DNA from 3 places in the Lysinibacillus sp. NPDC093190 genome. Region 3 is predicted to be linked to each of the others. Evidence: riboswitches for the same ligand, from Rfam matches in the RefSeq annotation. Region 3 holds a riboswitch; each other region holds the start of a gene.
The links. A riboswitch is a leader RNA that binds a small molecule or an ion and turns the genes downstream of it on or off. The one in region 3 is predicted to bind cobalamin.

Region 1 (10,962 bases), on a different contig from region 3:
GCCAACCTTGCCGCTTTCTTTCGTAATCATCAATGTCACATCATATTGACGAAAGAGGGCTTCGTTTAATTCTTTAGAAAAAGGGCCCTGTATGGCAACAATATCTCTTTGTGCCACACCAAGTGCTTCACATTTTTCCATATTATCGAGTCGAGGAAGCATACGTGCAATCACTCGCGTATTTTCTAAGCCATGTAACACCTTTGTAAAGGTAGCCAGCGTTTTACTGCCCGTAGTTAACATAATGACGCCACGTTTTTCAGCTGCTAAATGGGCAGCCTCCTCATAATCCTTCACAACCGTAATTAGTGGATGGGCATAATGCTCATGAGCACGTTCATAGCGAATATACGGAACATTGGCTTGCTCAGCTGCCGCCATGGCATTTTTTGAAGCTTCTTCAGCAAATGGATGAGAGGCATCTACAACTAAACGGTACCCTCGCTCAGTGATAATCGTCGCCATCTCCTCCGCCGTTAAACGACCGATTAAATGAGGAAGACCGACTTCTGCAAGGCTTGAAGCGGCTGAATCAGTGACGACCGTAGCCGTCACAGCATAACCTGCTGACTGTAGTTCAAGTGCTAGATTCCTAGCATCGCTCGTCCCTGCTAACATGAAAATCATTTTACCGGCTCCTCTTCATGGTGGTGATGATGGTCATGGTCATGATGGTGGTGGTCATGTCCATGATCGTGGTCATGATGGTGATGATGCGCAGGTCCATGCACTGCCGCATAAGCACGATAATTTTCTAAATCTTGCATACCTGTCGATGTGCCATTAACAGCTTGCTCAATACGCTCTAATAGCACATTTTGCAAACGCTCATGATAGCCAAAATAGTTGGCAATTTGAATATCACAGTCAGCATATTTTTCGTTAAATTGCTTGCACATGCCGTTCATACGCTCCATTAGGATACCTGTAAATAAAAAGTACGGTAGCATAATGATTTTTTTGGCACCAAGCTTCACACAGCGCTCTATTCCTTCTTCTACACGTGGATCTGTGACACCCATAAATGCGCTTTCCACATACTGAACAGGGAGTTTTTCCCATAACAAACGTGTAATTTTATAAAAATCACCATTTGCATATGGATCACTGCCGCCTCGTGCAATTAATAAAACGGCTGTATCTTTATGTTCTTCTTCAGCACTAAAGCCGATTTCTGCTAAACGATCTTCTAAAATAGCAAATATTTCTTCATGGACACCGATTGTTTGACCATATGTGAACTTTATATTTGGATAATGCTCACCCGCATGTTCGATCTCTGCTGGAATATGTAGTTTGGAATGTCCAGCATGAAGAAGAATAATCGGAATAACATGTACCTCTGTAGCACCCTTCTCTACACAGTTCGTAATACCTTCTTCAATGTTTGGCGAAGCGAACTCTAAAAAACATGTTTCTACTAAAAAGCTATCATCAATACGAGGTGTCATTTGCTCGATAAACGTGCGTACCTCGTCATTCCCTGCTTCTAAACGGCTCCCGTGGCCGACAAATAAAATTGCTTTCATCTCATTACCCCTCACTAGTCGCCGCATGGAGCGGGCTCAACTTTTATTTTTGAAGACATATCCTGATACGTAAAATGTAGAATCTTTTTCACACGCTTGAAGTATTTAAACAAACGTTCATTTGGGTGCGCATTTGCTTTATATTCTTCGATAATGTCTGTGATAAGTGGTATGAGCTGATCAGGCTCTAACCCCTCAACAACTGGCTGGGCCGCATGTGCTGTACGACCAACCGGCTTGGCACCAATAAAAACATCAAATTTACTTTTACGATAAACAATTCCAATATCATCAAATACTGCTCGATAACACGCCATACCACAGCCGTTAAAGCCAATATTTAATGTTTTCGGTAACGACATACCACCAAGCTTTTCTTGAATCTCTTCAGCATATGGAATCGAATCAAACTTTTCTCCATAACAGAAGTCACAAGCCTTTAACGATAACACGTCACCAAGTGGTGCTAGTAAAAAGCCAACTTCACGAAGCTTTGCGGTAATCGTTTCAGGCTCAGACGTTGGAATTTTCAAATGAATTTGATGGTCTGGTGTATACTCCATCGTTCCTTCTTCACCAACTACTTCAGCTAACGTCATCATTTGTTGAGGACTAAAAAACTTATTAGCTACCCCAGGACTAACTGCTAATTCAAAAACAGATTCGATTTTTTGTTGAACAAGCTTAGGTGATACCTTCACAGCGCTCGTTCCCTTCACCATTACAAGAGCAGCTGTCGCCATTTCCAGTGATGATTTTCTAGGCTTTGGTTGTGGTGTTATGGCTAAACTGGGCTTAATACGATTGGCATTAGGATCGGTCGCAAAATCATTACGCGCTGCTCCTGTTTCTTGATTCATCGCCCATGGTTCATTTTCTTCCTTAAGTCGTTGATATGGTCGTAACGGCTGTTTTTCCTCACCAAGTGTATATTTACGCTGATAACCACGTGGCGTAATCATTTTATTGTCGTAGAAGAATGTTGTTGAATTCCCGATAATAACTGTTGTTAACATGCCGATATCATGTTCAAGCATTTCTGCTAAAGTAGTCATCGTAATTTCCTGACGGTCACGATACGCGCTCTTCACAAGTCCAACTGGCGTATCTGGGGAACGATATTCTAATAAAATCCGTTGTGCCTCAACGATTTGTCTCGTACGACGTCCACTTTTTGGGTTATAAAGAGCGATAACAAAATCCGCCATTGCTGCTGCTTCTACTCGTTTTGCAATTAAATTCCAAGGTGTTAAGTGGTCACTTAAACTAATGGTACAGGCGTCATGCATAATGGGAGCACCTAGTAAACTTGCACACGAATTAATAGCCGAAATACCTGGAACAATTTCTACCTCGATACCAGTTGCTTCCGTCCAACCTAGCTCGATTAATACCTCATACACTAATCCTGCCATTCCATAAACCCCTGCATCACCGCTGGAAATGACCGATACGATACTTCCAGCCTCTGCTTGACGCACCGCTTCCTGTGCACGTGAAACTTCCTCTGTCATACCAGTACTAATAATCGACTTTGCACTAACTAAATCCTGAATAAGTTCAACATAAGTTTTATAGCCTATGATCATATCACTTTGTTGTAGTGCCTCCACAGCACGAGTCGTAATATGTTTAAAGTCTCCAGGGCCAAAGCCAACTACGAAAATCTTACCTTTTTGCGCCATTTCGCTACCCCTCTTTCACCTTTTCAATGCCTTTAATGGCTGTTGTTTGTGCTGTACGCTGCAACGAACCTTCACGCAATGTAAAAACATGCTCATTATGTAACGCTTCATGATTTAAATCTTGTACGAGTGCCTTCCCATGCTCCGTTGTCGGCACACGGTACCAATTCCCCTGAGGATAAGCAATGACAACACAAGCATCCTTACACCTACCATTACAGCGGGTCCTTGTCGTATGTATTTCCTGATCAAGCGCTAGCAACTGTATTTCATCACGAATTGCCTGTGTAATATCTTCAGCATCTTTTTTCATACAGCTACTACCATTGCAAATAAAAAGATGTGTTTTCATCCCCTCTAAATTCCAAGTTGTCATAGTTGTTCTCCCCTCATTTGCTTTTAGGACAAAGAAAAACCTTTACTCTAGACGAAGAGTAAAGGTAGTAGAAGCCAAAGAAAAACGAATATATACAGGTACTCGCTCTCGCTTCAACTTCTCCCTCCGAAAAGTTTGCATGCATCATCACATAAGCAGGTTTCCTGACTTAAGCTTCTTTTTACTTTCGCGCCTTCCTAAGTTTTCACTAGTGGCATCCGCGATTTCATCAGCTATTACAGTAGCGGGGGCTGTATCGGATTTTCACCGATTTCCCTATTATCTTGAAAATATTCAAGCACTTATGGATGTTTTATATGAATTTATGATCTTTCATGTAATAGAAAACTGTTTCTATCATATCTTATTATTTAAAAAATTCAATATTTCTTTTTTAATTTGTGACATTTTTATTAATTTTTTATAGAAAAATATCACATTCGTTTTCAATTTATCCGAATTTTCGACATAGATCCTCAATTGAAAATTTTTTCACAAAAAGTATAGCATATATATGGAAAATCATGTTACACTTTGTCGTGAAATCTCACAACTTCATCTTTTTTCGGTGCGAATTGTTCATCATTTCGCTTAAAAGGGAAGCCGGTTCAAGTCCGGCGCGGTCCCGCCACTGTACTAGAGAGTTTTATAGATAATGTCACTGTCCAAAGGATGGGAAGGCCTATAAAACGTTGAACTAAAGCCAGGAGACCTGCCGAAAAATATGTGATCGTTTCAACCTACGAGGATGGGTGTGCGGCTTAGCAGATTAGAATTTTATTTACTTTTTTAGCTATGCACTTTTCCAAAGTTGGAGAAGTGTTTTTTTATTTTCGCATACTAATTCGAAAAATATTAATGTGAGGAGGAGAGATTTTTGAAATTCTCAGCTTGGAAGCTTAGTTATTTCTTATTGGCATTTTTATTCGTGCCAAATCGTGCATTTGCGATGCATATTATGGAGGGTTTTTTACCAATCGAATGGGCGATTTTTTGGTGGGTCATTTCGATTCCATTTATTATTTTAGGATTACGTTCTATTCGTAAAACCATTGATGAAAATCCTGAAACAAAAATGATATTAGGTCTATCGGGTGCCTTTGCCTTTGTGCTATCAGCCTTAAAAATCCCTTCTGTAACAGGGAGCTGCTCGCATCCAACTGGGGTTGGGCTCGGAACAGTTCTTTTTGGACCATTAGCGATGAGTGTTATCGGAACAATCGTATTATTATTCCAAGCTTTACTTTTAGCACATGGTGGGCTTACAACATTAGGTGCAAACACCTTTTCCATGGCAATTATGGGCCCTATTATCGCTTACTATGTATTTAAAGGCTCACAAAAAATAGGGTTATCCTTTTCCCTTGCAGTCTTTTTAGCAGCAATGCTTGGTGACTTAGGTACATATGTTGTCACTTCTGTACAATTAGCTCTTGCCTTCCCTTCTGAGGTCGGAGGCTTTATGGCTTCATTCACAAAATTTGCTGGTATTTTTGCGTTAACACAAATTCCTCTTGCTGTTAGTGAAGGAATTTTAACAGTGATCGTTATGAATTTCCTGAAAAAATACAATGTGAGTGAATTAAAAGCTCTACGTGTGTTCTCAACAAAGGAGGCACACTAAAATGAAAAAAAACTTACTGCTCTTAGCAGTTGTTGTGTTACTAGCGATCGTTCCCCTATTTATTCAAAAAGGTGCAGAATTCGAGGGGGCTGACGGCGAAGCGGAAGCAGCAATTAGTGAAATAGATGCAAACTACGAGCCATGGTTTGAAAGCTTATGGGAGCCACCAAGCGGTGAAATTGAAAGCTTATTATTCGCACTACAAGCTGCTATTGGCGCTGGATTTATTGGCTATTTCATCGGCTTAATGCGCGGCAAACATAAAGAGGGTTAAACGATGTTACTCATTGATAAGTATGCTTATTTGAATAAATTAGCGTCTGTTCATCCGCTAGAAAAAATGACGTTATCCCTTGGACTACTTATATTGTCGCTTATCATGAGAGATGAACGAATTTCACTCATTACATTTATTGTGATGAGTGTTTTTATCATTTTAGGCGCAAAAATTCCTACAAAATATTATGCAAAATTACTATTGCTACCTGGATTTTTTTTACTATCAAGTTTAGTGTCAATTTTAATTTCTATAGCACCAACAACTAGCACACTACCAACGCACATTTGGTCATTTTCACTTAATAGTTGGACGATTTTTATCGGCAGTGCGAGCCTCATGACAGCGCAACAGCTTTTTTTCATCGTCCTTGGCAGCATTAGCTGTTTGTATTTTTTAATTCTCACAACATCAGTCCAATCTATTTGTTACGTGCTACGACAATGGCGACTTCCAACTCTATTTGTAGAGCTAGTAGAACTAACGTATCGTTTTATTTTTATCTTTTTAAACAGTATGCAGAAAATCCATCTTGCCCAGCAGGCTCGTCTAGGATACAGCTCCCCTATGCAGTGGCTTCGTTCAGTATCAATGCTGATTGCTGCTTTATTTGTCGAGATGTTCCAACGCAGTCGTGAGCTAAACAATGCGATGGAAGCGCGTGGTGGCGAAACTGTCTATTGGCAAGATGATGTTATCTATAACACGAAAAATTGGGTAGGTATTGCTGCTATTTTTATACTCCTCATCATTTATGGAGGTTTTTTCTGATGACAGATTTGTACTTTGATTTAACACATTTATCCTACGCTTATGCAGATGGAACTCATGCCTTAACAGATATTTCACTTCAGATTCCAAAGGGGAAAAAAATCGCTTTACTTGGTCATAATGGAGCTGGAAAATCAACGTTATTCCAGCATTTAAATGGTATTTTGAAGCCTACTGCTGGAAGTATATCCTTTTGTGGTAAAGAACTGAACTATAGTAGAAAAACATTAAAAGAATTGCGTCAACAGGTTGGCATTGTTTTTCAGGATGCAGACAACCAGCTTTTTTCTGGCACAGTTAAGCAAGATATTGCATTTGGACCTTTGAATCTTGGCTGGACAACTGAAAAAATTGAAGAGAAAATTGCGTGGGCTGTCGCTCAAACCGAAGTCGAAGCATTGCTAGATAAACCGATACATTTTTTAAGTGTTGGACAGAAAAAACGTGTCGCGATGGCAGGAGTACTTGCAATGGAACCTTCCGTTTTATTATTAGATGAACCAACAGCTGGGCTAGATAATTATTATAGTGCACAAGTTTTACAGTATTTAGCTACGTTAGAGAACGGTGAACGAACAATTTTACTGGCTACGCATGATATTCCATTAGCCTATGGATGGGCAGATCAAATAATCGTGATGGAAGCCGGGAGAATTATTTATAATGGGGATCCAGTTGAAATGTTCTTCCAAGAGGATTTGCTTGAAAGAGCCCATCTTGAACGCCCATGGGTCTTCGAAATGGCCATTGCTTTACAAAACAAAAAACTATTTGAGAAAAACATCAAAATGCCTCGTTCTAAGGAAGATTTACACAGACTTATAGAACAGCTATAAGTCCATTTATCCGTAGTTGGAATTTTTAATTGTGGCCTCTTCTACTCAATCTCGCAAATCGAGTAGGAATGGCAACCGTTGTCTTGAAGGATGTGAATTTTACTTTAGTGATCTTGGGGGGGATTCTATCTGCTTTCTACAAATCTTTACGATAGGTAAAACATAATGGTAAAATATAGAATGGGATTTTTGAAAAATATATCCTCATTTACGAAACTTTTCTATCACTCATTCGTAATAGTATAGATGTCACAAATATTTGGAACACTCAAGGAGGGAAAACAGTTGAAAAACTGGTCAAAAAAATCAATCGCTTTAGTAGCGTCTGCAGCACTAATGGTTCCTGCTACATCTGCCTTTGCTGAAGCACCTCAAAAAACAGCAAAGAACCAAGAGTTAGTGAAAGTAGCTAGCAATAAGGAACAAACATTCAAGAATCAAAATGACTGGATTAGTCAGGATACTATTATTGTCAAACATTCAGGTCTTGATAAGAATGTGCACAAAAAAATTGGCTCAAAAGTGATCCGATCTATTCCTTCACTAGGTTACGATGTTATCCAACTTAACAAAGGAACAAATTTAGAAAAAGCAGTTTCATATTATGCTAAGCAAAAAGGGGTTAAACGTGTATCCCCAAGCTACGTGTATCATTCCTTTGGCACTGAAGTAGATCCAAAGAAACAGGATATGTATCATTTGAATCTTCTTCAAATTGATAAAGCACTAGAATTAGCAGGTAACAACGAGGTAAAAGTAGCAGTTATCGATGGTGGCGTGGATTTTAAACATCCAGATTTAAAATCTCAAGTGCTACCACCATATAATGCTGCAGCACCTGCCAATACTTCTTATCCTAGTGAGCATGGAACACATGTAGCAGGAATTGTTGGAGCGGCAAAAGATAATGGGATTGGAGGACATGGGATTAATCCAAATGCCAAGCTTCTTCCAATTGATGTATTCAACGGAAAAGATGGTGCTAGTGATTTCGCCATTGCACAAGGAATCCTTTACGCTATTGAGCAAGGCGCCGATGTTATCAATATGAGTCTTGGCGGCTATGGTGAATCTCCATTAATGGAGGAAGCCGTTCAGAAAGCGATTGATAATGGAATTACCATTGTAGCTGCTGCTGGAAATGAATCGACAGATAATTACTCCTTCCCTGCTTCATTCGAAGGCGTTATAAGTGTAGGTTCTACGAATGATAGAAACAAACTATCAAGCTATTCAAACTACGGCCCATCGGTTGATCTAGTAGCTCCAGGCGAAGATATATATAGTTCAGTTTATGATGAGAAAAAAGGATCCTCCTTTGTAAAATTTAGCGGAACATCGATGGCCTCTCCTGTTGTTGCAGGTGTGGCATCCCTATTAAAATCAAAATATCCAGATTTAAAGCCTTATGAAATAGAAGCTATTCTCGAAATGTCAGCAAAGGATTTAGGTGACAAGGGCTATGATCTTACATATGGACATGGCCTTGTAGATCCTGTGAAAGCATTACAGTTTAATATTAAAAATCTACCAAAACAGTATTCTGAAACAAAAGAAGAGCGCTTGAAAAACGCAAAAGTCCTTAAAAAGGATACATTAAATACTGAAAAAGGTGAATTCAAGTTACCGGACGAAAAGAAATGGTACAAGGTTGATCTAGACGCAAATGAATATGCTCAACTGACATTAAAAGGTGCAAACAAATACGATTATGCATTTGATTTATACTTCTACCCTGAAGGCCATAACGAAGAAGTAAAACCAATTAACGTCAATGATGTTCGCGTAGGCAAGCAAGAAGGATACCTATATGAAGCAGATCAAAAGGGAACCCTTCTTGTTGGAGTTAAGGATCATAATGGTAGCTATAGCTCAAAGGGCGAATCTAACTACATTTTCACAGCTCAAACTACTAAAAAATTACCAATTGATTCTTTAGATATGGAACATATGGAGAAGATTGAAAAATTCCCATTCAGTACAGCAGGGAAAAACTATACCCTACTTTCTGAAGATCATCTAGGTGACCAAGATTATTTTACATTTTCAGTGAATGAACCAACGACATTGAAATTTGATTTGACTGGTATTCCAGGTGTTACAGCATCCATGGAGCTTTATCGAAAAGAAGACTTAGTTAATGTACCAACAGAGGAAGACGATGCTGAAGGTTTAAATGAGGCATATCCAATCCGAACATCTTATGGAACGGATAAAGGCGATGGAGTAAACTTGGTTGTCGATGCTGTGCCAGATGAAGAGTATGTAATAAGCGTATCTAATAAAAACAGTAGCAATTTTTCACTTGAAATGTTCTTTAGCGGCGGTATTGATACTGAGCAAACTGTTAGTGAATCAATCATTCCTTACACATTAAAAGGTGAAGTCGTTACCCTTCCTAAAGACGAAGACGGTCTTCCATTAAATGAAGGAATGCTAGAAAACAACATACAAAAGGATATTTTACCTTTAACTGAATATAAAACAAAAAAACGTAATCAACTAAATGATTTCATGAATATATTCATGAATCCAGATGCTATGGGACAACCTGAAGACGTTGGCCAAATTATGGACCAAGCGATTCGTTTTGATATTGGTCAAGATCAAAAAGCATACTTCCAAACTGAAGATGATGAAGATTACTTCACATTTACAGCTAAAGAAGATGCCGTATATGGTTTCCAAATTCAAAAAGGTATGAACCAGTCACCAGCTGGTACTATATTTGAATATGATGAGGAAACAAATGGATTAATCCCAGTTTCTTCATTAAGTAATGATATGGGGTTACTCAGTCTACTTCTTGGATCAACAAGTGATCCAAACGATGCTAAGACAATTGCATTGAAAAAGGACAAAACCTATGTAGTAAAAGTAATGAATCTTGGTGACCGTTCCGCTGAACCATACACACTTAAAACAAGTAAAATGGCAGCAATTCCAGAAGACGATAATAGAAATAATAACACACCAATAGCTGCAAAAACGATTAAACCTGGTATCGCTTATAAAGATCATCTCATTTATCAAGATGATACTGATTTCTACTACTATAAACAAAAGGGCAACGATGAAGTCATGAGTCTTCTTATTTCTTCTGAACCATATACAAAAGAACAGCTAGATCAATTACCTAAAGAACTTCAAAATGACTTAAAGTTTTCAGGCTCCATTATTGAAGATACTAATGGTAATATGGAAATTGATCCAGAAGAATTGGCAACAGAAATTCCATTTGGCCAAGCTGAAGACCTCCTTCAAATGCTACTCGGTCTTGGAGGGACAACAGATGTAAATACTTCTTTTAAAGCAAAAAAAGATCACGGATATTTTATTGTTCTTAACGGAAGCAATGTTGGACAAGTATCAATCCAACCATATACTTTAACTTTGTTTGATCATAAAAGAGTAGATGAAGATGCTGATTCCAAATTAGTTAATGGTATACCGACAAAACCAACTATTCTTACGAAAAAAGACGATAAATGGGTAGCTACTCAATATCTAAATGCTGGTGTTCCATTTGGTGATAAAGACTATTTTGAATTTAAAAACGACAGCAAACGCGATGTGTTCTTCTCTCTTCAAACAGAAAAAGCACTAGATGGCGTCATCCGTATTATTGATGCAAAAGGAAAAACAGTAGAAACTTTAGATCTTTACGGTGCTGGAGATGATGAAGTAGGAACAGTCGAACTGGATAAAGGAACTTACTATATTGAAGTAAGTGAATATTACGGCAAAGCTAGTACTCAACCATATACACTAGAAATAAAATAAGATATACCCTTGGACTGAAAAAACGAACTTAGTAGAAGAATAAACTTTTCGGTTGAAGGTAGTGTAATAGCGGCACGATTT
Region 2 (10,962 bases), on a different contig from region 3:
CAATCTCTACCTTAAATTATTTTACTTCTTTAATAGACTGTTAAAATTCACAAATATTTTTGCTGCATGGCTACGTTTTGTAGGAGATTCAGGTGAAAATTTCCCTTCATTACCTCTAACAATATCAAGCTCATGTAACATTGTTATTGCATGTTTTGTTTCTTCATTGTAAGAGGCGATATCAGAAAATGGTGCTTTTCCTTTTACAGCGTAAGGTTGCTTTTGTTGATGCTCATAAGCACGATTAATCATTACTGCTAATTGAGCGCGAGTAACAGGCCGTCCAGGGTTAAACTTCCCATCCGTTCCCTTAATTAGCCCATACGCATAAGCTGCTGCAATATCTGACTGAGTTCCGACATCATAGCTTGCTATGTCAGTAAATGGTGCCTGTTCCTTCGTTGTTAAGCCTAGACTTCTAACAAGCATCGTAGCGGCTTGTGCACGAGTAACATTTTGCTCAGGTCTAAACGTACCATCTGCGTAACCTTTCATAATACCTTCTTCAGCTGCCTTCAGCATAAACTCCTTCGCCCAATGATTCTCTATATCAGTAAAGCTTGAAGTTCTTCCTGTGGTAAAAGTAACTGTTGGACTTTGAACACTTTCATGACCAGCTACATCAACCGCTTTAACAGCTATCGTGTATGCTGTATTCTCAGTTAAATTATCCAAAGTTATCGCTGTTGTCTCCGCATTTTGTGTAAATGTTAGCTTACCATTTACATACACATTGTAACTACTGACACCTACATTATCCGTCGCTTCCAGCCAGTTTATTTTAACAGTTGTACTATCTTTCATATTTGCTTCGATAGTTTTTGATACATCCCATAACGTACTTGCTTTAATCGCTGGTAAAAACGCCTCGTTCGCTACTGCTAAATAGCCCGCTTCACTTAAATGAATATTTTCGGGATTTGGTAAATAGCTTGGAACATCTTTTGCTACAATATCGTACGTCGGTACAAAGACGGCACCCGCTTTTTCAACTGTTGTTTTAATCGTTGCATTCATAACTTTTAATAGCATTATAAATTGTTTCTGTAAATCTTCACTATAATACGGAAAAGAATTATAATAACCCATCACATAAACTTGAGCGTTCGGATTAAGCTTCTTAATTTCTTCTAAAATAGCAGCAATATTTTTTATTGCCTCTTGGGAAGCCTTTAACATCGCTGCTGCACTAATACCAGTTGTCTGTGACTCTTTTAAAATAGGTATTAAATCATTGGCACCGGCAGTTAAAGTAATGATTTCAGCCTCTTTAATAGATGTGCGAAGCTTTACCTTTTCTCTTTGATAACCGAATCCTACCACTGGCTTTTCCACATTATTTTGTATATCTTCTAATACATCTTTCGTTGTATAGCCTGAATAAGCAAATCCCTTATTATAAGAAGTGATTAAACCACCTTGTTGTAAAGTTTGTGCAACAAAATCTGGATAACCTAACCCAATTAAACCAACCTCATTCATTCCATGTGCTAAGGAATCGCCCAGTGCTACATAATCTGCTTGAACTACCCAACTTGGCGCTTTGTAGTCTCTTTGTTCCTCAGCATTTACACCTATTGGTACTACTAGTTGTAATGCCAGAACGCTAGCCGCTAAAAATCGAAATTTCTTTGATAATTGCATACACCCACTCCTCCAATTTTTACTAATTACAAGTTTAATATATTGAGAATGAAAATGGGTTAAATAAGCTCCTCACCATAGCGTGTGGTTGATTTCTATTCCGACTAATAAATGGCATACGTTAATGTCATCCACAACTTTTGGTGATGAGCCTTTTTTATTCCAGTTGGATCTTCCCATAAATGCCGCCACCACCAACTTCGATTGCCAATTGCCCTGTTCTTGCTAAATCGATCATCTTGGCAATTTTATGCGGCACGATTTGTTCGAGTTGTTCTAGTGTAACTCGATGCAAGATGTTCATCTCTGTACCAAATGCTTGTACTAATCGGTCCATCATTTTTGGCCCTAATCCTGGAATAAAGTCCAGTGGTACTTGGTGAATATACGCTGGTCGTGCACGTTTATCTGTAACTTGCTCTGAAAGCTCCTTAATACGTGTTGCAACACCTTTTATCATTTGCGTGCTTTGACAGTTTGTACAGATTGTTGCCGAATTGCCAAGCTGCTCACCACATTTTGCACAGACAGTCTGATGATATTTACCGAGCAACGGATTTAAGCCATAATTGGCTGTTACTGCTCGACCCTGCTGTTCATGTAGTGCCATCTTTAATTCTGTAAAATTTGCATTACATAGTCTTAATTTTTGATACTCACGTGCAATTTTCCCAAGTGAATGTGCATCAGAGTTGCTGACAAATGTATATGCTTGCAGCTCTCTAATGTTACTCACCATATCGGAATCAGAGCTTAAACCAAGCTCTATCGCATCTATAAGCTGCGGGTCAAATACTTCTGTTAAACTACGATATACGCCTTTACCGAACAAGCTTTTAAATGGTGTAAAAACATGGGCAGGGATAAAAAGCCCACCTAATTCATAAACCTTTTGCTGCACTGTTCGACCATCACAATAAATGCGCTGAGAGCTTAAATGAATATTTTTCATATGATTAGACATCCAATTTGAAAATTCCCTCATAAGCAGAAGTGTTGGAAAATAGGCCAGGACATGGATTGGTCCAAGGCAATGCTGATCATAAATCTCCATTTCAGTACCTGGAATAAGTGTTGTTTCTTGAAAACGAAGCCCTCCCCGTTCCAACTCCTTCAGTTCACCCCACTCTATCATCTCTGCCATTTCATCCAGTACTTCTGGTGAATGGCAATCAATAATCCCGATAATATCTAGTCCCTTTCTTGCACTTGAAGTTTCTAAAATTCTTGCTAACGTTAACGTTTTACTGCCAGTAATTTTAACAGCACGTCCACTTGAAGTGCGTCCAATATGAATATGTAAATCTGCATAGAAATCCTGCACCATTGTAACCCCCTATTATTTTTTTAGATAAAATAAAAAGCCTCACATTGCTGCAAGGCATTTCATTCTTAATTATGATGGACGATTGCCGTGAGTATTATTATTTGACTCAAAGGCACCCGAGCCCTGTGATGACATTGTCGAAGAATCATATGCCACTAATGTCACTCCCATGTTCTTTTCTAGCTCATTAATTTTTTCAAGCTGTTGCTGATCTAGTTGGGCAATTTTTATCTCTTCCATTTTCATCAAATCCTTTCACGAATAAAATTCCCTAAATAAGAACATATATACACAAAAATAATGACTGATTATCAGTCATTATTCTTTGACTTTATTTCAGATTTTTTGTAACATATTAAATAAGCAGGCTAAAAGCGAGGGATTTCATGTCAAAAGAAGAGAAAATTATTCAAGCTGCAATTGATGTTTTCCGTGAAAAAGGAATTGAAAAGACAAAGGTTTCTGATATCGTAAAAGCTGCAGGTATTGCGCAAGGGACATTTTATCTTTATTTCCCATCTAGGCTTTCAGTTATGCCAGCCATTGCGAAAGTTATGGTTGAGAAAATTATTGCTGCTATTAACGATGGTATTACAAAACAGGAGCCTTTTGCAAAGCAACTTGAAAAAGTAATAGATATAATTTTTTCTCTAACAGAGGAATATCGAGATGTATTTGCACTTATCTATGCCGGTATTACACAAACTGAGCATATGAAAGAATGGGAAAATATATATGCTCCCTATTATGAATGGATGAATAATTTCTTATATGAAGCTCAACAACAAGGAACGATACGTGCTTCTCTAAATACTACACGTTCTTCTAAACTTATAATCGGTCTAGTAGAATCTGCCGCTGAACAAATTTATTTGTATGACGACAGTGAAGAAGAATCAATTAGACTTCAAAAGCTTGAGCTAATCGACTTTTTACATCATGCACTCGGTTTACGTCACGCCTAAGTGACGTTCTCTTTTACATCAAAAATGACTGAACGTCAGTCATAATAGGAAGGAAATTAACTATGCAAAAAGATTGGATTTATGTTGGATTAACTAGTTTGTTTGAATTGTTTTGGATATTTGGCTTTAATGTTGCAAATGCTTGGTGGCATTGGATTATTATTGTGTCTCTAATTGCGATCGATTTCCATTTCTTATCGAAAGCTTGTGAGAACTTACCTACAGGCACCGTTTATGCGACTTTTGCTGGGGTAGGTACAATTGGTACTACATTAATGGACATTTTTATTTTTGAAGGCGAGTTTAATGCTATTAAAGGCATTTTCATGTTTATTTTAGTACTGGGTGTTATTGGTCTTAATTTAGCTGATAACCCTTCAAGAGATCATGATGAAAAGAAAGGAGCTAGTGCATAATGGGTTGGTTACTTGTTTTATTAGCTGCAATTTCAGAAATTATCGGTGTTGTAGGTTTACGCTTTTATAGTCAGGAAAAAAATATACGTAATTTATTAATATATATAGGCGGCTTCGGAATGTCCTTTGTGCTTTTATACGCATCCTTTAACTATTTACAGCTAAGCATTGCCTATGTAGTTTGGGTTGGTATTGGTACAGTTGGTGCTGTTCTTGTGAATATTATATTCTTCGGTGAATCTAAAAACCTGACTCGAATTATTAGTATCATCGCCATTATTATTGGTGTGGCAGGCTTAAAAGCAGTATCTTGATTTGATTTGATTTGATTTGGTTTGGTTTGGTTTGGTTTGGTTTGGTTTGATTTGGTTTGATTTTACTTTTTCGTTGAAACTTTATTTTATAACTATAGGTGTCTATTAAATAAAGTACAGCTCTTCGGCAAAACGAGGGGTTGATTTCCGTTTCGACTGGGCACTTTGTCGCTTCGCTTTCGCGCAGATAAAACATTTGTCGCTGCCGCTTCGTTTTCGCACAGAGCAAAGCTTCCCGGGGGCGTCCGATGAGCCGCTTTTGTTGCTGCCGCTACGTTAGCACTACGCTTTCGCACAGAAAACATCCGCTACGCTGCAGGTTCTCGGGCCAACAGATGTTTTTTGCGCGAAAGCGAAGCGACAGCAGCACCGATGTTGGTCACGAAGGCATTAAACAGGATGTGATGGTTTTAGCCTTCGTTCCTCTATTGCTGATCCCCAAGGAGTCGCCCAGTCTCCACTCCAATCAACCACTTCGCTTAGCGTGTATCTTCTGGCATATCACTATAATTCTCTAGATGCATTTATTTAAAAAATTTATTTCAATATATATCAATCATGTAGTTTCTAAAGCTTGCTTCGCGAATTGCTCTGGGATATACATTAAATATGGTTTACCTGTAAGTGGATGTGTTTGAATATCGGCATAAACACCAAATACATCTTGTAATAATGCCGGTGTAAGTACTTCTTCTGGTGTTCCAAAACAAACAATTCGACCTTGCTGTAAAACATAAATTTGATCGCAATACATAGCTGCAATGTTTAAATCATGTAATGCAGCAACAACTGTTAAATGTAAGGTTTGGATTAAATCCATAAGCTGTAATTGATGCTGAATATCTAGATGATTTGTTGGCTCATCTAAAATCAACACCTGCGCTTGCTGAGCGAGGGCACGAGCAACCATCACACGCTTTTTTTCTCCACCCGAAAGAGAGCTAAAACTACGTTTCTCTAAATGAGCGATACCTGTTTGGTTCAGTGCATCTTTTACAATTTGAAAATCTCGTTCTTGATCAAGCTCCAATAGTTTTTTATGGGGTGTTCTCCCCATACTCACTAAATCATGTACTGTAAAATCGAATAAGACTGGTGTTTCTTGACTCACAACTGCTAAATTTCGAGCAATGCTTTTACTCGGTTGCTTTAAAATATCCTGTTCATTTAATAATACTGTTCCACTTTCTGGTTTTAATAAACGATACATATTCTTTAATAGCGTTGACTTCCCACTACCATTAGGACCGATTAGACCAACAAATTGCTTGTCCTTTATTCGAATACTTACTTCATGTAATATACGTTCATCAGAAATGGAGAATGATACTTGTTTCGCTTCTATTGTCATATGCTTTAATCTCCTTCACCGAATGAATAATTGTTACTACGTAGCAGCCAAATGAAAAATGGACCTCCGCAAAAAGCTGTGATAATTCCAATTGGCATTTCCTCAGGGGCAATTAAAATTCGAGCAAGTGCATCTGCCCAAACTAAGAAAATCCCTCCTAATAATGCGCTAATCGGTATGACATATTTATGGTTTGAACCTACAATTAGCCGTACAATATGTGGAATGATTAAGCCGACAAATCCGATTGAGCCACTTACAGCAACAATCACACCCGTTAATAATGAAACTAATAAAATAAGCTGTATACGGAATTGTTGTAAGTTAACCCCTAATGTGACTGCTGCTTCTTCCCCAAGGAGTAATAAATTTAAGCTTCGATAGTGGAGCCATAACAAGGCAAATACTACAATAAAAATAATTGTAGGAATTAAAAGATTACTCCACTTAGCACCAGCTAGGCTTCCTAGCATCCAAAACATGACCGCCTTCATTCCACCTTCTTGCTTCGACATCATTAATATAAAGTTTGAAATAGCAGATAAAATAAAAGACACCGCCATCCCTGAAAGTAAAAGCCGAAAGACGGAAATCCTACCTCCAACACGTGATAAGAAAAAAACTAACCCCATTGCCGTGAGAGAACCTAAAAATGCAGATACAGAAAGAGCATAAACGCCTAGAAATGAAAAAGCACCTAAAATGATGACGGCTGTAGCACCAACCGTCGCTCCAGAGGAAATCCCTAAAATATATGGCTCTGCAATTGAATTACGAACAAGTGCTTGAATAGCTGCTCCAGCAATTGCCAAACCTGCTCCTACAATAGCAGCGAGTAATACACGCGGAGCTCGGATTTGCCAAATGATAATTTCCTGTGAGCGACTCCAATCTTCTTCGATTGAATTTTGTATAATTGGGATTTTAGAAAGGATGACCTTCCATACATAAAGTGGCGTAACAGAAACCGATCCAACCATAATCGCAATTGTCATTGAAATGATAAGTACTAGAAAAAGAGTCATTGATAGTAGTATAAATTTTTTATTCATCTGTTTATAAACTCCTAATCACTAAATAAATGAAACAAAAAGGGTATTCTATGCAAATGCGCATAGAAATACCCTTGATTAAACAACACCAGAATGATTTCCTTCTACTATTGTCCGTAATTGCTTTCATCCTCGTGGGCATTACAGGAATTACTAATTGGCAGGTCTCCTGGCTTCGAATCAACGTTACTATGATTGCCTTCCCATTCTAGAACAGTGGCTAAATCATCATAGAACTCCTCTTTACAGTTGCGGGACAGCGTCGGATTTGCACCAACTTCCCTTTTAAGTGACACATTGTACAAGATGTCACACCATTAGCATCGAATATTTAAAATTATGACGATTCTATCATATATTTTAATAGTTAGTCTATAACTAACCATTATTTATCAAGTTAAGTAGGAAAATACTTTTACGTTAACCTTTGATGATAATTAAGTTGACACAAAATCATTATTTTTTTACACTAATATTATCAACATTACTTTTTAGGGGTGAAATAATGACAACAGTTGCGGAACACACGCATCACAAATTAAGAACAGTCGATCTTGCATACATTGGACTATTTTCAACATTGATGATGATAGGGGCTAATATTACGTCCATTGTACCTTTCATGATGGTTGGTGGAGTACCTATCACATTACAAACATTTTTTGCTATTTTAGCAGGGCTTATTCTTGGTAGTAGAAAAGGGGCACTCGCTTGTACTGTTTATATGTGTATTGGTTTAGCAGGTGCACCTGTATTTTCACGATTCAATGGAGGCTTTGGACAAATTATAAGTCCTACATTTGGTTTTATTGTCTCATTTATTATAGCTGCATTTGTCGCTGGGCTTATTGTAGAACGCAGTGGAACGAAGAAAAGCTATGTAGTTGCAGCATTAGTTGCAACAGCTATTAATTATTTACTAGGCACAAATTGGATGTACTTTGCCTACAAGCTATGGGCTAGTGCTCCTGATGCTTTCACTTATAAGATAGCATGGCTTTGGATGATGCCTCCTTTACCAAAGGATATTATTTTAGCTGTATTTGCGGGTATTTTTGCACACCGCCTTCAAAAGGTGTTAAAAATAATTCCGATTAAATAAAGGGTCATCATCATAACATGTGGTTGATTTCCGTTCCGACTGGGCGCTCTCCTGTTCTTTCTGTCGATTCAGTTGACTAACTAGTTTTTCTGCAGGAGTGTCGGGGTATTAACCTCTATCTTAAATCCAACAAATAAAAAAATGTCCCATAAGTATATTGCACACTTATGGGACATTTTTTTATTTATCAATTATGCCTCGGCATAATTACGTCCGGAATCGGCTTTTGTGCTTGCACAAAGGATGATTCCGTGACATCCGCCAGAGGCACATGATGTTGGTCACTCAGTCGTTGCCACAGGACGTGGCGTTCTTAGACTGAGTTCCTCTATTTCAGCAGGTGTTTGGACAACCACTGAAAAAGTAAATTAAACCCGCATTCATCTCACCACCTATAGAGGTGGGAGACTTCTGTAGCTGACGCTTCGCTTTCGCTACAAAAGACATTTGCTGAAAAAAGTTAAACGTATTTTTTCACCCAGTTTAAGAAGTTATCAATAACTACATCTAGGAATTTGATAGTACCCTCATCTGTTAAATTGCCTTCTGTATCAAATTTAGTGTGTACTGCTCCAATATAAACATCATTACCACTAAGTAATGGTGAATTTACTCCAGGTGAGAATAAAATATCTCGTAAATGTAATTGTGCTTTAACAGTACCTAAGTTACCCATTGATGCTCCCATCATGAATGATGGCTTGCCAATCATTACTTTATCAACGCGAGATAACCAATCAATGGCGTTAACCATAACACCTGGCACTGTACCATTATATTCTGGTGTTAACCATAGTACTGCATCTGCCGCTTTTACTTTTGCTTTAAAATCAAGTACAGATTGTGGTGCTTCATTTTCGATATCTTGATTATACATTGGTAAATCATTTAAGCTTAATATTTCAAGATCAATTTTCTCTGCATAACGCTTTTGAACAAATTTCGCTAATTGCATATTATAAGATTCTTTACGGATACTACCTACGATTGCTACTACTTTCACAATATTTCCTCCTAAATGTGCATTAATTTTATTATTTGTAAACAGTTTTATTTTATACCGCCCTAATAGTAGGATGCAAATTCCTCAACTGGTTTACGGTAACCACGCAAGCGACGACTAGTTTCTTTTTCTTTACCTATAGTAATCATTAGTGCAATTTCATGTGTTTCTGGCACGTTAAAAAGTGCTCTCATTTGTTGTTGATCAAAGCCGATCATTGGACATGTATCCCATCCACGATTTTTAGCTGCCAGCATAAATAACATAGCTGAAAGTGAAGCGTTACGAATAGCTTCCTCCTTCTTAAACTCCTCGCCAAGTTCTTCATAAAATTTAGTATTTTCATCGACAATATTTTCTAACTCACAAGCATTAATAATGCCTAAGTCTACCATCCCTTGATTAAGGTTAGCGGTGTTTTTATAGGCTTCTTTATCTCCTAAAACAAGTATAACTGCTGAGGCAGAGTGCACTTTATACTGCCCGTACGCCGCCTCTCTTACTTGTTCTTTTTTTTCTTCATCTAATACAACGATGTAATTGGCATGTTGTAAGTTAAAGGCTGATGGAGCAAGCTTAACATCCTCCAAAATGGGACGTATATCTTCTTCGCTCATCTTGATGCCCTCAATAAAATTATTCGCAGAACGACGCTTATCTATTAGTTTTGAAAATTCCATCTAACTGACCTCCAATCATTTTTCTGTTAAGAGTATGTAATTTCCATTCAACAGAGGCTTGTGTATCTCTGCTGAATGGAATGAAAGGTATTACTCATATTCTTTATCGAACGTAATCGTACTTCTTACAGTGTCAATAGGGCGAACAAGCTTTTCAATTTGTGCACGCTTTGGCTCTAAAAATGGTGGCAACGATAATTTTTCACCTAAAGTTTCATAAGGCTCATCTCCCATAAATCCTGGGCCATCAGTAGCTAGCTCAAATAAAATTTGTGGTGCTACTCGTGCATAAAGTGATTCAAAGAAATGACGATTTACGTAACCAGAAGTATGGAAGCCAAAGCTTTCAAATCGTTCAGTCCATTCATTTAGTACTGCTCGATCCTCTACGCGGAATGCAGCATGATGTACTGTACCGAAGCCTTGACGAGCTACTGGTAAAACTGTGTTAAGTTCTACAACGATTTGTGCACCGTTTCCACCTTCACCAACCTCAAATAGGTGGAAATCCCCTTCTTCCGTAATTTCTGTAAAGAGCATCACTTTTTCTAGCATCTCTTTGAAATATTTAAATTCAGCAACTCTCACAAAAACCGGACCTAGGCCTGTAATTGCATATTCAAGAGGAATCGGTCCATCTTGCCATGGAGTTCCTGATGCAACACCTGTATTGTTTTCATCAGAAATAAGTTGATATTGCTGATCGTCAAAATCGACGAAAGATAAAGTTTTCTTGCCAAACTGCTCTTTAATACCTGTATGTTTAACATTTAATTGATCGAAACGTTTTACCCAATAGTCCAATGCCGCATCTGTTGGTACGCGGAATGAGGTTTTGGAAATTTCATTTGTTCCATGCACACCTTTTGGAATATTTGGGAAATCGAAAAACGTCATATCGGTACCAGCGCTACCTTTATCATCTGCAAAGAATAAATGGTATGTTTGGATATCATCCTGATTAACCGTTTTTTTCACTAATCGCATCCCTAACACATAAGTAAAAAATTTATAATTCTCTTCAGCACTACTTGTAATAGCAGTAACGTGGTGAATTCCTTTTAAATGATTCATTTTCTGTTCCTCCTAATTATCTCGAATTCGAGAT
Region 3 (10,962 bases):
CTGTTTTCGGTACTTCAATCATAATCGCATCGCCTTGCCCTCCACCTGAGCAGATTGCAGCAATTCCGATACCGCCGCCACGACGTTTTAATTCATGTGCAAGTGTTAAAATAATGCGTGCTCCCGACGCTCCGATTGGATGACCTAGTGCAACTGCACCACCGTTAACATTGACCTTTTCAGCATCTAAATCCGCCATCTGCTTGCTGACAAGAGCTACTGCTGCAAATGCTTCATTGATTTCGATCAAATCAATGTCAGTTAATGATTTCCCTGTCTTTTTCAGTAATTTGTTAATGACAAGTCCTGGTGTTTGCGGGAAGTTCTCTGGCTCAATAGCAAGCTCTTCATGGCCTATAATAACCGCAAGTGGTTCTCTGCCTTCACGCGCTGCACGTTCCTCACTCATTACTACTAAGGCACATGCACCATCGTTAACGCCAGGAGCATTACCTGCTGTAATCGTTCCGTCCTTGTCAAAGGCCGGCTTGAGTTTTGCAAGTACCTCCATTGACGTACCGGCTCTTGGTGCCTCGTCTGTATCGACATGAAGCGGTTCTCCCTTACGTTGTGGAATTTCCACAGGCACGATTTCTTCAGCAAAGTAACCTTTCTCAATTGCTGCAAGTGCACGTTCATGACTGCGAACTGACCAAGCATCCTGCTCCTCGCGACTTAACGAATATTCTTTGGCCGTTGTATTACCGTAACTTCCCATATGCGGCCTTGCCTTATCAAAGGCACATGTTAAGCCATCATATAGCATGCCATCCACCATCGTTGAGTCGCCCATGCGTAAGCCTGTTCGACCATTTTGTAGATAATACGGTGCATTGGACATGGACTCCATACCACCAGCGATTATTACTTCTTCGTCCCCTAATCGAATTAGCTGATCCGCTAGTGTTACAGCACGCATCCCTGACGCACAAACTTTGTTAATCGTTTCTGTTTTCACTGCTATTGGTAAATTAGCTTTGATCGCAGCCTGCCTTGAAGGAATTTGGCCCTGCCCCCCTTGTAAAACTGAGCCTAAAATTACTTCATCCACTTCGTCAGGCGAAAGATTCGCTTTTTCAAGTGCCCCTTTTATGGCGATTGCGCCTAAATCACTTGCGCTTAATGCTGATAGTGAACCTCCAAACTTACCAAATGCAGTTCTTGCTCCTGCTAAAATTACAGCTCTATTCAAGTAAAACACCCCTTTTGTTTTACGTTCCAGAAGAAGTATTAGAGCATCCGCGTTGACTGAACGCTCGCTCGACTTCTTGCGATGAAAAATGGGAGTATCAATTATGCCTCGGCATAATTGCGTCTGGAATCGGCTTTGTGCTTGCACAAAGCACTCCTTTCCGATTCCGTGACATCCGCCGGAGGCTTTAACTTCTTTCAGCGAGTGTTTGGACACCCGCTGAAAGAAGTTATATCTCAACTCCCATCTCCATTTAATCTTATTCTACAAAACAATTATTTATTGTGCAATTTATATTTTTCAGATAACTAAAATATTTCTGCAATAACCATCATTTTTCTGCGCTAATTTCTACATTCTCGTCTTTTTCGACACTGTCCACAGCGGCTACTGCTTCTTCAACAGATTCCTCGACAGCTTTCACTTTTCCACCAAATACAGAACGCTCTAATAGTTCTGCAACATCGAATGTACCGATTGAATCCTCGACCTCTTTTGCCTTTGTACCATCCTCAAGCATTGTTAAACAGTAAGGACATCCAGAAGAAATAACAGATGCATCAGTTGCTAAAGCTTGCTCTGTTCGTGCTACGTTAATACGGTTGCCGACATGCTCTTCCATCCACATTAAACCGCCACCTGCACCACAGCACATGGCCGTCTCACGATTACGCTCCATTTCCACAAGCTTAACACCTGGAATACCACGTAAAATCTCGCGTGGTGCATCATAAACATCGTTATAACGCCCTAAATAACAAGAATCGTGGAAAACAATCGTTTCATGAACTTCGTAGTTTAACGCTAGACGATTTTCTTCAATCAATTGATTCAATAGTTCAGTATGGTGGTAGACCTCGCCCTGCCAGCCAAAGTCTTGGTATTCATTTTTAAAGATATTATAAGCGTGCGGGTCGATCGTAACGATTTTCTTCACGTCGTTTTTCTCAAATTCATCGATATTTGCTGTTGCCAGCTCTTGGAATAAGAATTCATTTCCTAAACGACGAGGAGTGTCCCCTGAGTTTTTCTCTTTATTTCCTAAAATCGCAAACTTCACATCTGCCTCGTTTAATAAACGACAGAAAGCTAATGCAATTTTTTGCGAGCGGTTATCAAATGCACCCATTGAACCTACCCAGAATAAATATTCCATTTCCTCGCCTGATTTTTTCAGCTCTTTCACTGTTGGAATATGAATTGTTGGATCTAGGTCACGCCAATTTTCTTTTTCTTTACGGTTTAAGCCCCAAGGATTGCCTTGACGCTCGATATTTGTCATCGCGCGTTGTGCATCAGGGTTTACTTTTCCTTCAGTCATTGTTAAGTAACGACGTAAATCAATAATTTTATCGACATGCTCGTTCATAACAGGACATTGATCTTCACAGTTACGACAAGTTGTACATGCCCAAATCTCTTCTTCTGTAATGACATCACCGATTAAAGAAGGGTTGTAGATATCTTCAATGACCGCCCCCTCGGCTCCAGCTGCCATCGCTAGCTGATTCCCCTTTGTATTAGCAAAGAATTGATAAGGTACCCAAGGCTTTTGCTTTGTCACAACAGCACCTGTAAATGTTAAATGATCTCGTAGCTTCACGATTAAATCCATCGGTGATAGCATTTTCCCTGTTCCTGCTGCTGGACACATATTTGTACAACGTCCGCACTCTACACAAGAATATAAATCTAGCATTTGTTTTTGTGTGAAGTCTTGAATACGTCCAACACCAATTGCTGGAATATCCTCTTCATCTTCAGCATTTTCTAATGCTTCAAAGTCGATCGGTGTTAGCGTACCTGTACGATCTAAACGGTTCATGTACACATTAATCGGGCTTACAATCAAGTGGAAGTGCTTCGATTGTGGTACATACACTAAGAATGTCAAAAGAGTTAATAAGTGCGCCCACCACATTACATAGAAAACAACAGCCGCTGCTGATGCTGGCAAGTAGCCAAAAATAGCAGCAATGCCAGAAGCAACTGGCTCTGTATAAGTTAGTCCTTCACCATGCCAAATTATTCCCATACCATTTGCAAGCAATGTGGATACCATTAACCCACCAATGAAAATTAAGACAAGACCATTTTTCCAGCCTCGTTTAAGACGTACTAGCTTTTCTACATAACGACGGTAAAATGCCCACACAACCGCCACTAAAATCATTAATACTACAAGCTCTTGGAAGAATGTAAACATACTGTAGAAAATGCCAAGCGGCAAATGTGATCCAGGTGCTAACCCCTTCCAAATTAAATCAATGGCACCTAGCTGCACCATTAAAAATCCATAGAAGAACATGACGTGAATTAAACCACTCTTTGGATCTTTTAATAGCTTGTTTTGGCCAAGTACATTAACCATAAGATATCGAACTCGTTCTTTAACACTTTCATCAAACTCAACCTTTTTCCCCAATTGCACAAATTTATAGCGTGTTTTTAACAGATAGAAGAACAATCCTACTGCATAAAGCACAACCACGACTGTTAGAACAATGTTTGCAATTACTAATGGACTCATGGTTGGTCCCCCCTTTAGTTTGTCGTAAGTTTCTCTCTTTGTGATAAATTTGCTAGCTCATACGTAAATGTACGTCATTCCATCATTATATTCCTATTCTAATAAATGAGTGAGCATTCAGTCAACATAAAACGGAAATATTTCTGATAATTTTATATTCTTACATTTTACAAGAAAAAAAGCCACCCTGAATTTTAAAGAGCGTGCTAAAACACTAAAGAAATTTATTTATATATATTATAAATTTATCTTCTTTTGTTGTATTTAGATACTCAAAAAAGCCGATTTGCATCATGTTAAGGTGGCAAATCGACTTTTTCAGTTTGAGATGATATTTGTTAAAAGCTATCCCACGTATATAGGTTGATTGGAGTGGAGACTGGGCGACTCCTTGGGGATTAGCCATAGAGGAACGAAGGCTAAAACCATCACATCCTGTGATAACGCCTTCGTGACCAACATCGTGTTGGCCCGAGACCCTGGAGCGAGCAGCGCGAGTGAAGCGGCTCATCGGACGCCCCCAGGAAGCTTTGCTCTGTGCGAAAACGAAGCGGCAGCAACAAATGTTTTATCTGTGCGAAAGCGAAGCGGCAGCAACAAATGTTTTATCTGTGCGAAAGCGAAGCGGCAGCAACAAAGCGCTCAGTCGGAACGGAAATCAACCCCACGTTTTGCTAACGAGCGTAATTTGTCTATAAATTACAGGCTATTTTTTAAAGACATTGCCGCTTCGAATATATTCGATATCCGCGACATTCAATCTAAAATTAACAACACGTGCAGCTGCAAATAGATAATCAGATAGACGGTTTAAATATTTTTGTACAATTGTCGGTACGTCTTCGATTTCCTTCATAAGCGTTACCATCTGACGCTCTGCTCGACGTGCTACTGTGCGACCTATGTGTAAAGTTGCAGCTGCCGGAGCACCACCTGGTAAAATAAAGCGCTGTAATGGTGGCGCTTCATCTGACAATGCATCAATACGCGTTTCCAACACTTCAATTGGCTGCTCTGTCAGCTTATAATGACGCTCCTTCATGACGTTAGCGAGGTCACCGCCTGCATCGAAAAGCTCATGCTGAATCGTTTCTAAATCAATTAGAATATCCTTGAATAGCTCACGATCTAATTCACTGACAGCCTTACCAATAAAAGAATTTAATTCATCAATGGCCCCATATGTCTCTACGCGTAAGCTATCTTTATCAACACGTTCACCGATAAGACTTGTTTTCCCTGTATCGCCTGTTTTCGTGTAAAGCTTCATTTCTCTCATCTCCTTGAATTCTTTTTATAATTTTTTATCGCCTGCACAGTTGTTTCAAAAACACCTTTACCGATAATCTTACCTACATCAGTAACGGGACCACCGTACAGCATTTCTTCCCCTTTTTGTGTCGCTGCAATCAATAAACTATCTGTAGCTGTACTAGTCGCAATCGTACCACTAAGTTCATCACGAATATTTTCTGATTGCAATGCCTTTGTTTTCGCCTCGGTAGCCGTCATCATTGCTTGAAAAAACGCTTCTTCTGATAAACAACCATTAACAATGACCCACGTATTTATAGTACCAATATGTGGTTCATCTTGTCTTTCATGTGCACGAGACACATCAACAGCATTGCCAACTCCAGCCGTAACGGCAACTAGGACGCTGCCAAAGGAAGCTTTAAATTCATTAATAGCTACTAGATTTGTTGGGACAGCTGTTAACATGACGACGGTGCTTGTAGATAAAAAATGCTCCTTTAGTAAAAATTCAGCGACCTCTCTCTTTACATCATTAATAACATAATCTATTGGTACAGAGCGATTTAGCAGACAATCATACCAACCGATACCCGGATTATGGACAGCTGAGGACACTATTTTTAAAGGAAACTCTGATTGAAGCTGAATGTAACGATCCGTAATAGTGAAATTTTCTTTTTTAATGACAGCACGTTGCTGATGTTCAACTGAGGCTGGCATCATGGTAATTTGAGGCTTTGGGATTTCTGGATGTGCATAAGTTGCAACTCGGGCATGATAGACGTCTTCGATTTGCGAAGCGATTAATACTTCATGTGGCGCCCCCAATGCCCGCATCCGTCCTTCCTCCATTAGTAATAATTCATCACAATAGAGAGAAGCTAAATTCATATCATGCAGCACCATAATAACGGTTAAACCACGTTCAATTGCTTCCTTTCGCACCATATCTAAAATTTGACGTTGATGTGCAATATCAAGATGGTTCGTTGGCTCGTCTAGCAGCAATATTTCCGCTGTTTGTGCAAGAGCTTGAGCTACAAAAACTCTCTGTTGTTCACCGCCCGACAAAAATTCCATCGGTGTCTGTTCATAGCGTTTCACACCTGTTTGCAGCATCGCCTGTTGCACTGCTTGTTCATCACGATCAGTCCAGCTTGAAAAGAAGCCCGTTTGATGTGGATAACGTCCAAGTGATACTGCCTCCCGTACACTGTTTGAAAAGGCATTAGCATGTAATTGTGGTAGCACCGCCATTTTTTTTGCTAATGCACGAGCATTGTAAGAGCTAATATTTTTACCATCTACTAATATAGTGCCTGCAGTTGCTGGTAGTATGCCACTTATTACTTTTAACAGAGTGGATTTCCCGCTACCATTCGGCCCTAAAATCCCTAGTATTTTTCCTTTTTCAACGGAAAAACTAATATCATGGACGATCGGTACATCTTCATAGCCACCAGAAAGATGTTCAACAACAATCATGCCCGTACCCCCTTGCCTCTACGTTGCTTATAAAAAATATAGGAAAAAACGGGCGCCCCAATAAATGCAGTAATGACACCGATCGGTAGCTCTCTTGGTATAATAATTGTTCGTGCTATTAAATCACAAATAATCAGCAAAGTTGCTCCATTTAAAAATGATAATGGCAATAAATGACGATGATCGGAACCCCAAACCATTCTCGTCATATGAGGAACAACTAAACCGACAAAGCCAATCGTTCCAGAAACCGCTACCGCAGCTCCTGTCAACATTGATCCACCCACTAAAATAATATATTTACTACGCTTAACATTGACACCTAAGTGCTTCGCGCGTTCTTCTCCATATAACAGAACATTTAACTCGCGTCTTTGTGTCCAAAGCATAATTGAGCCAATTATTACAAACGGGATAATCATCTGAACGTATGGCCAACCACGCATCGATACTGAACCGAGCAGCCATCCGATAACTTGGCGTAGCTCCTCACCAGACAATGCAATCATTAATGAAATCAGGGAACCTAGAAATGAACTAAATATTACCCCTGTTAAAATAAGAGTTTCCATTTTTAGTGAACGGTCTACTATTCTAGCAAAACCCATAACAGCTACCATCGTTAATATGGCACCAATCATACTAAAGATTGGCAATGTATAATGGCCGACTACAGGTATTGATATACTAAAGAAAATCGTCATAACTGCGCCAACTGATGCACCAGAGGAAACACCTAACGTATAAGGGTCAGCCAAAGGATTTTTTAATAAGCCTTGAAAAGCTGCCCCTGCTATAGCAAGTGATGCCCCTACAAGCCCTGCCAGTAGGACTCGAGGTAAACGAATTTTCCACAAAATATTGGCAGCTGTTTCATCAGCCGCCTTATTCCACACTACTTCTAGTGGAATATGAACTGAGCCTATCGCTACTCCACACCAGATGCTAATGATTAAAAGCGTAATAGCTGAACCATAGGCTACAATTGTTTTACTCATTTAAACGCCTCTGGGTAGACGGCCTTTGCTAATTCCTCCAGACCATCTGCTAAACGAGGACCTTGACGACTTGTCGTATTTTCATCCACTTGTACTATAGCTTTATTTTTCACAGCAGTAATTGTCTCAAAGCCTGGACGTTGTGGAATTTTCGTTAAAATATCAGGTACATAATTATATGCCACAACAATGACATCTGGATTTTTCGCGATAATTTGTTCAGCATCAATTTGATACCAGTCATTTGTATCTGCTGCCACATTTTCGGCATGAATCATTTCTAGCATCTCATTCATAAATGTACCTTTACCAGCTGTATAAATCTGTGGCTCATCAGACGATTCCACTAAGACTTTCTTTGGCTCAGCACCCTCAAGTTTTGTTTCAACTTCTTCAACTTTTGTCTTCATGTTTGCGACTATTTTTTTAGCCTCTTCTAGTTTTCCTGTTGCACGACCAAGCTGTTCAATCGTTGTGTAAGTTTCATTAAAGTTTTTTGCATCCGCTACAACAAATACTTTCACACCTGCAGCCTCAAGCTGTTCAATTGCTCCTTTTGAATAACTCATACCCGATGCATGCGCAAGAACGATATCTGGCGATAAAGCAATAATTCGTTCAATATTATAATCCATACCGCCAACCTTTTCTTTTTTACTAGCCTCTGGTGGATAATCGTCATTATCTGTTACACCAACTATTTCATCATTTAAGCCAAGGCTAAATAAAATTTCTGTGTTACTTGGAATGAGAGAGACAATTTTTTTAGGAGGTGCTTCTAGCGTAATATCCTTGCCAGTAGCATCCTTTATCGTCATTGGGAATGTTGCTTGATCTACTTTTGCAGTCTCTTGTTGCTCAGAAGATGATGGCTTTTCATTTGTTGCCTCTTTTGTATTACATGCAGCAAGCAAGCCAATAGCTAAAAATGCTGATAATCCTATTTTCCAAATTTTCTTCATGTGAATCCCCCTTAGTCTATTAGTGCATATAGTTTTTATCGCTTTGTTTTTCTGATTTATCGATACATTTTAGTTTTTTATCGCCTAACATTGTGAGTTTATCGCCCAACTTTGTGGATTTATCGCCCACTGTTTCAAATTTATCGACATTCATCTTCCAAAACAAATACCCCTCATCATAAAACAATGAGGGGGTCAAATTTGCACAAAAAACATATACAAAATCCACCATCCTATCCTCGTAGGCTACAACGTGTTTTCTATAAAGGCAGGTCTCCTGGCTCGTGCTCCATACGCTTTTTCAAGCCTTCCCGAAAATTTCAGTGGCGTAGATTGAAAAAACTCACACATACAGTGGCGGGACCGCATCGGAATTACACCGATTTCCCTTTTCACTTTACTTAAGTAAAGAACCTTTATAATATTCAGTTGATTGTATTATACATGAAAATGAAAGAAGTCGCCTCCATTCGAGACGACTCCTAAACAAATCAATTATGTCCGGCATACTGAAAGAAGTTAGACTATATATGAAAAATACTGTACCGTTTTCATCGGTGCACCCATTTCTCGTAACGCCCATGTGTGCTCTAAATAAATATCTGCTAGCTTCTCATATTTGCCGCCGAATCTTTGTGCCCATTCGACTGCTACAACACTTTCATATATATGTGCCATTTTCTCTGCAACCTTTTTTGCCTCAAACGTTTTCGTTGCATCATCTAAACGGCTAAATGTTTGCAAAGTTGAATCTAGTTTTGCTAATTGCTCCGCTACAATTTCGACTAATGGACTGTCAGCTAATTTTTCTAGGCGCTCCTCCATGACACGAACAAACAATTCATGCGCATGAAACTTATCAACTAAACGAATGAGCTCTAAAGCTAAAATATTAGCAGTTCCCTCCCATACAGTAAGCACCTGTGCATCTCTTAATAGCCGTGGTGTAACAAAATCTTCAATATAGCCGTTTCCGCCATGTAATTCAATGGCTTCACTAGCATAATGCACAGCTTGCTCTGCCGTTTCTTTTTTCATAATAGCAATATACAAGCGATTTAAAATAATTTCCTCTTCATTCCCCTGTCCACTAGTTACTTTATCGTACAGCTGAATAAGATCAAAAACTGTGGCAACTTCTACATGAAGCTTGGCAGCTAATTTCCCTAGTGTATCCTGAATCATAGGGTATTGCGTTAAAGGCTTACCAAACGCATGACGATTTGTCACATAATGTTTCGCCTCTAAATATCCGCGGCGCATAATACCGATAGAAGCAACCGCATTGCAAATTCTTGATAAATTAAGTGCCTCCAGCATATAATAAATTCCTTTATTCGGATCACCTACGACATAAGCTAGCGCTCCATCAAATTCAACCTCACCAGAAGGTACTGCTCTAACACCAAGCTTATCCTTTAAACGCCGAATGCGCAGGTTATTAACTGTGCCATCCTCATTTCGCCATGGAACTGCAAACAATGTTAAGCCTTTTGAGCCTGCCTGAGCCCCTTCCATGCGTGCCAATACCATGGTTACTCCACACATTCCCGCGTTAGATGCAAAATATTTCTCCCCATATAAACGATATTGATTGCCGTCCTTTCTTGCCTCTACAACATTCGCCCCAACATCAGAGCCACCTTGACGCTCCGTTAAAAATGTCGCCCCCTCATATAGCTCGGTATCTCCAGTTGCACAAACATGCGGTAAAAAGTGTTCCTTCACCTCATCACTCGCATAATGATCAAGGAGATAAGCAGCTGCCATTGTTAAAGTAACAGGACAATAAAAGCCTGGCTCAGCATGTGATAGTATATAGCCTTGAGCAAAGCTATAAACATAGTTGCCCTTTCTACCTAATTGCGGAATATCCTTATGAACATAGCCAACAATGCCGGTATTGTACGTTTCTTCAATTGTTTTTTTATAGCCATCATTGACCCAAACTTCTGACACTTCTTCACCATAGGCATTATACCTTTGTAATCGAGGTTCACCCTCTCTATCCGTATGTTTGGCTCTCACATCAATATCTCCAGCACAAAGCTCACCGAAATCTGTTAGCTCACGTGTTGCATATTCCACAAACTCTTTATCTAGCATCATTTCTAAAACTTTATGAAGTGTATCATTATCTTTAAAAAAGTTTGTTGTTTTCATTTCTTCCTGCTGTAAAACCTTCATACTATCTCACCTCTTGCCCCTTCAAGGATTGTTTTAGTATTTTGCCCGATGCATTTCGTGGTAGCGCTTCCACACGTTCAAAGATGCGTGGAATTTTATATTTAGCAAGATGCTCCTCCAAATAAGCTTTAAGTTCGTCCTCGCCAATTTCTGTTTTAGCGGCATAAACGGCCTTCACCGTTTCTCCCCACTCCGGATGTGGAACACCGATTACAGCCACTTCAAATATCCCCTCATAGCTCAACATACTATCTTCAATTTCTTTCGGGTAAATATTCACACCGCCTGAAAAAATAACATCCTTTTTGCGATCCACAATCCAAATATAGCCGTCCTCATCTATGCGAGCCA

Region 1: linked by a shared signal. The riboswitch ahead of ACQKOF_RS17420 ((2Fe-2S) ferredoxin domain-containing protein) and the one ahead of ACQKOF_RS07970 (hypothetical protein) in region 3 are both predicted to bind cobalamin.
Region 2: linked by a shared signal. The riboswitch ahead of ACQKOF_RS23050 (FecCD family ABC transporter permease) and the one ahead of ACQKOF_RS07970 (hypothetical protein) in region 3 are both predicted to bind cobalamin.

Annotation. Positions count from the first base shown of each region.
Region 1 covers NZ_JBNNVG010000023.1:46,370-57,331, forward strand. The annotation lists gene cobK (precorrin-6A reductase) at 1-627, opposite strand, end outside; gene ACQKOF_RS17410 (sirohydrochlorin chelatase) at 624-1,529, opposite strand; gene cobJ (precorrin-3B C(17)-methyltransferase) at 1,544-3,214, opposite strand; gene ACQKOF_RS17420 ((2Fe-2S) ferredoxin domain-containing protein) at 3,219-3,590, opposite strand; cobalamin riboswitch at 3,727-3,911, opposite strand; cobalamin riboswitch at 4,140-4,324, shown strand; gene ACQKOF_RS17425 (energy-coupling factor ABC transporter permease) at 4,468-5,214, shown strand; gene ACQKOF_RS17430 (energy-coupling factor ABC transporter substrate-binding protein) at 5,216-5,488, shown strand; gene cbiQ (cobalt ECF transporter T component CbiQ) at 5,492-6,262, shown strand; gene ACQKOF_RS17440 (energy-coupling factor ABC transporter ATP-binding protein) at 6,262-7,098, shown strand; gene ACQKOF_RS17445 (S8 family peptidase) at 7,384-10,881, shown strand.
Region 2 covers NZ_JBNNVG010000043.1:21,243-32,204, reverse strand. The annotation lists gene ACQKOF_RS23085 (S-layer homology domain-containing protein) at 22-1,644, opposite strand; gene ACQKOF_RS23080 (endonuclease Q family protein) at 1,802-2,968, opposite strand; gene ACQKOF_RS23075 (hypothetical protein) at 3,041-3,211, opposite strand; gene ACQKOF_RS23070 (TetR family transcriptional regulator) at 3,358-3,936, shown strand; gene ACQKOF_RS23065 (DMT family transporter) at 3,999-4,352, shown strand; gene ACQKOF_RS23060 (DMT family transporter) at 4,352-4,666, shown strand; gene ACQKOF_RS23055 (heme ABC transporter ATP-binding protein) at 5,223-6,017, opposite strand; gene ACQKOF_RS23050 (FecCD family ABC transporter permease) at 6,023-7,069, opposite strand; cobalamin riboswitch at 7,211-7,403, opposite strand; gene ACQKOF_RS23045 (biotin transporter BioY) at 7,575-8,171, shown strand; gene ACQKOF_RS23040 (NADPH-dependent FMN reductase) at 8,632-9,174, opposite strand; gene ACQKOF_RS23035 (nitroreductase family protein) at 9,237-9,854, opposite strand; gene ACQKOF_RS23030 (ring-cleaving dioxygenase) at 9,945-10,928, opposite strand.
Region 3 covers NZ_JBNNVG010000007.1:79,394-90,355, forward strand. The annotation lists gene ACQKOF_RS07940 (acetyl-CoA C-acetyltransferase) at 1-1,192, opposite strand, end outside; gene ACQKOF_RS07945 ((Fe-S)-binding protein) at 1,524-3,722, opposite strand; gene ACQKOF_RS07950 (cob(I)yrinic acid a,c-diamide adenosyltransferase) at 4,429-4,992, opposite strand; gene ACQKOF_RS07955 (adenosylcobinamide amidohydrolase) at 4,998-6,464, opposite strand; gene ACQKOF_RS07960 (FecCD family ABC transporter permease) at 6,461-7,462, opposite strand; gene ACQKOF_RS07965 (ABC transporter substrate-binding protein) at 7,459-8,424, opposite strand; gene ACQKOF_RS07970 (hypothetical protein) at 8,444-8,656, opposite strand; cobalamin riboswitch at 8,675-8,857, opposite strand; gene ACQKOF_RS07975 (acyl-CoA dehydrogenase family protein) at 8,944-10,611, opposite strand; partial or broken gene ACQKOF_RS07980 (class I adenylate-forming enzyme family protein) at 10,613-10,962, opposite strand, start outside.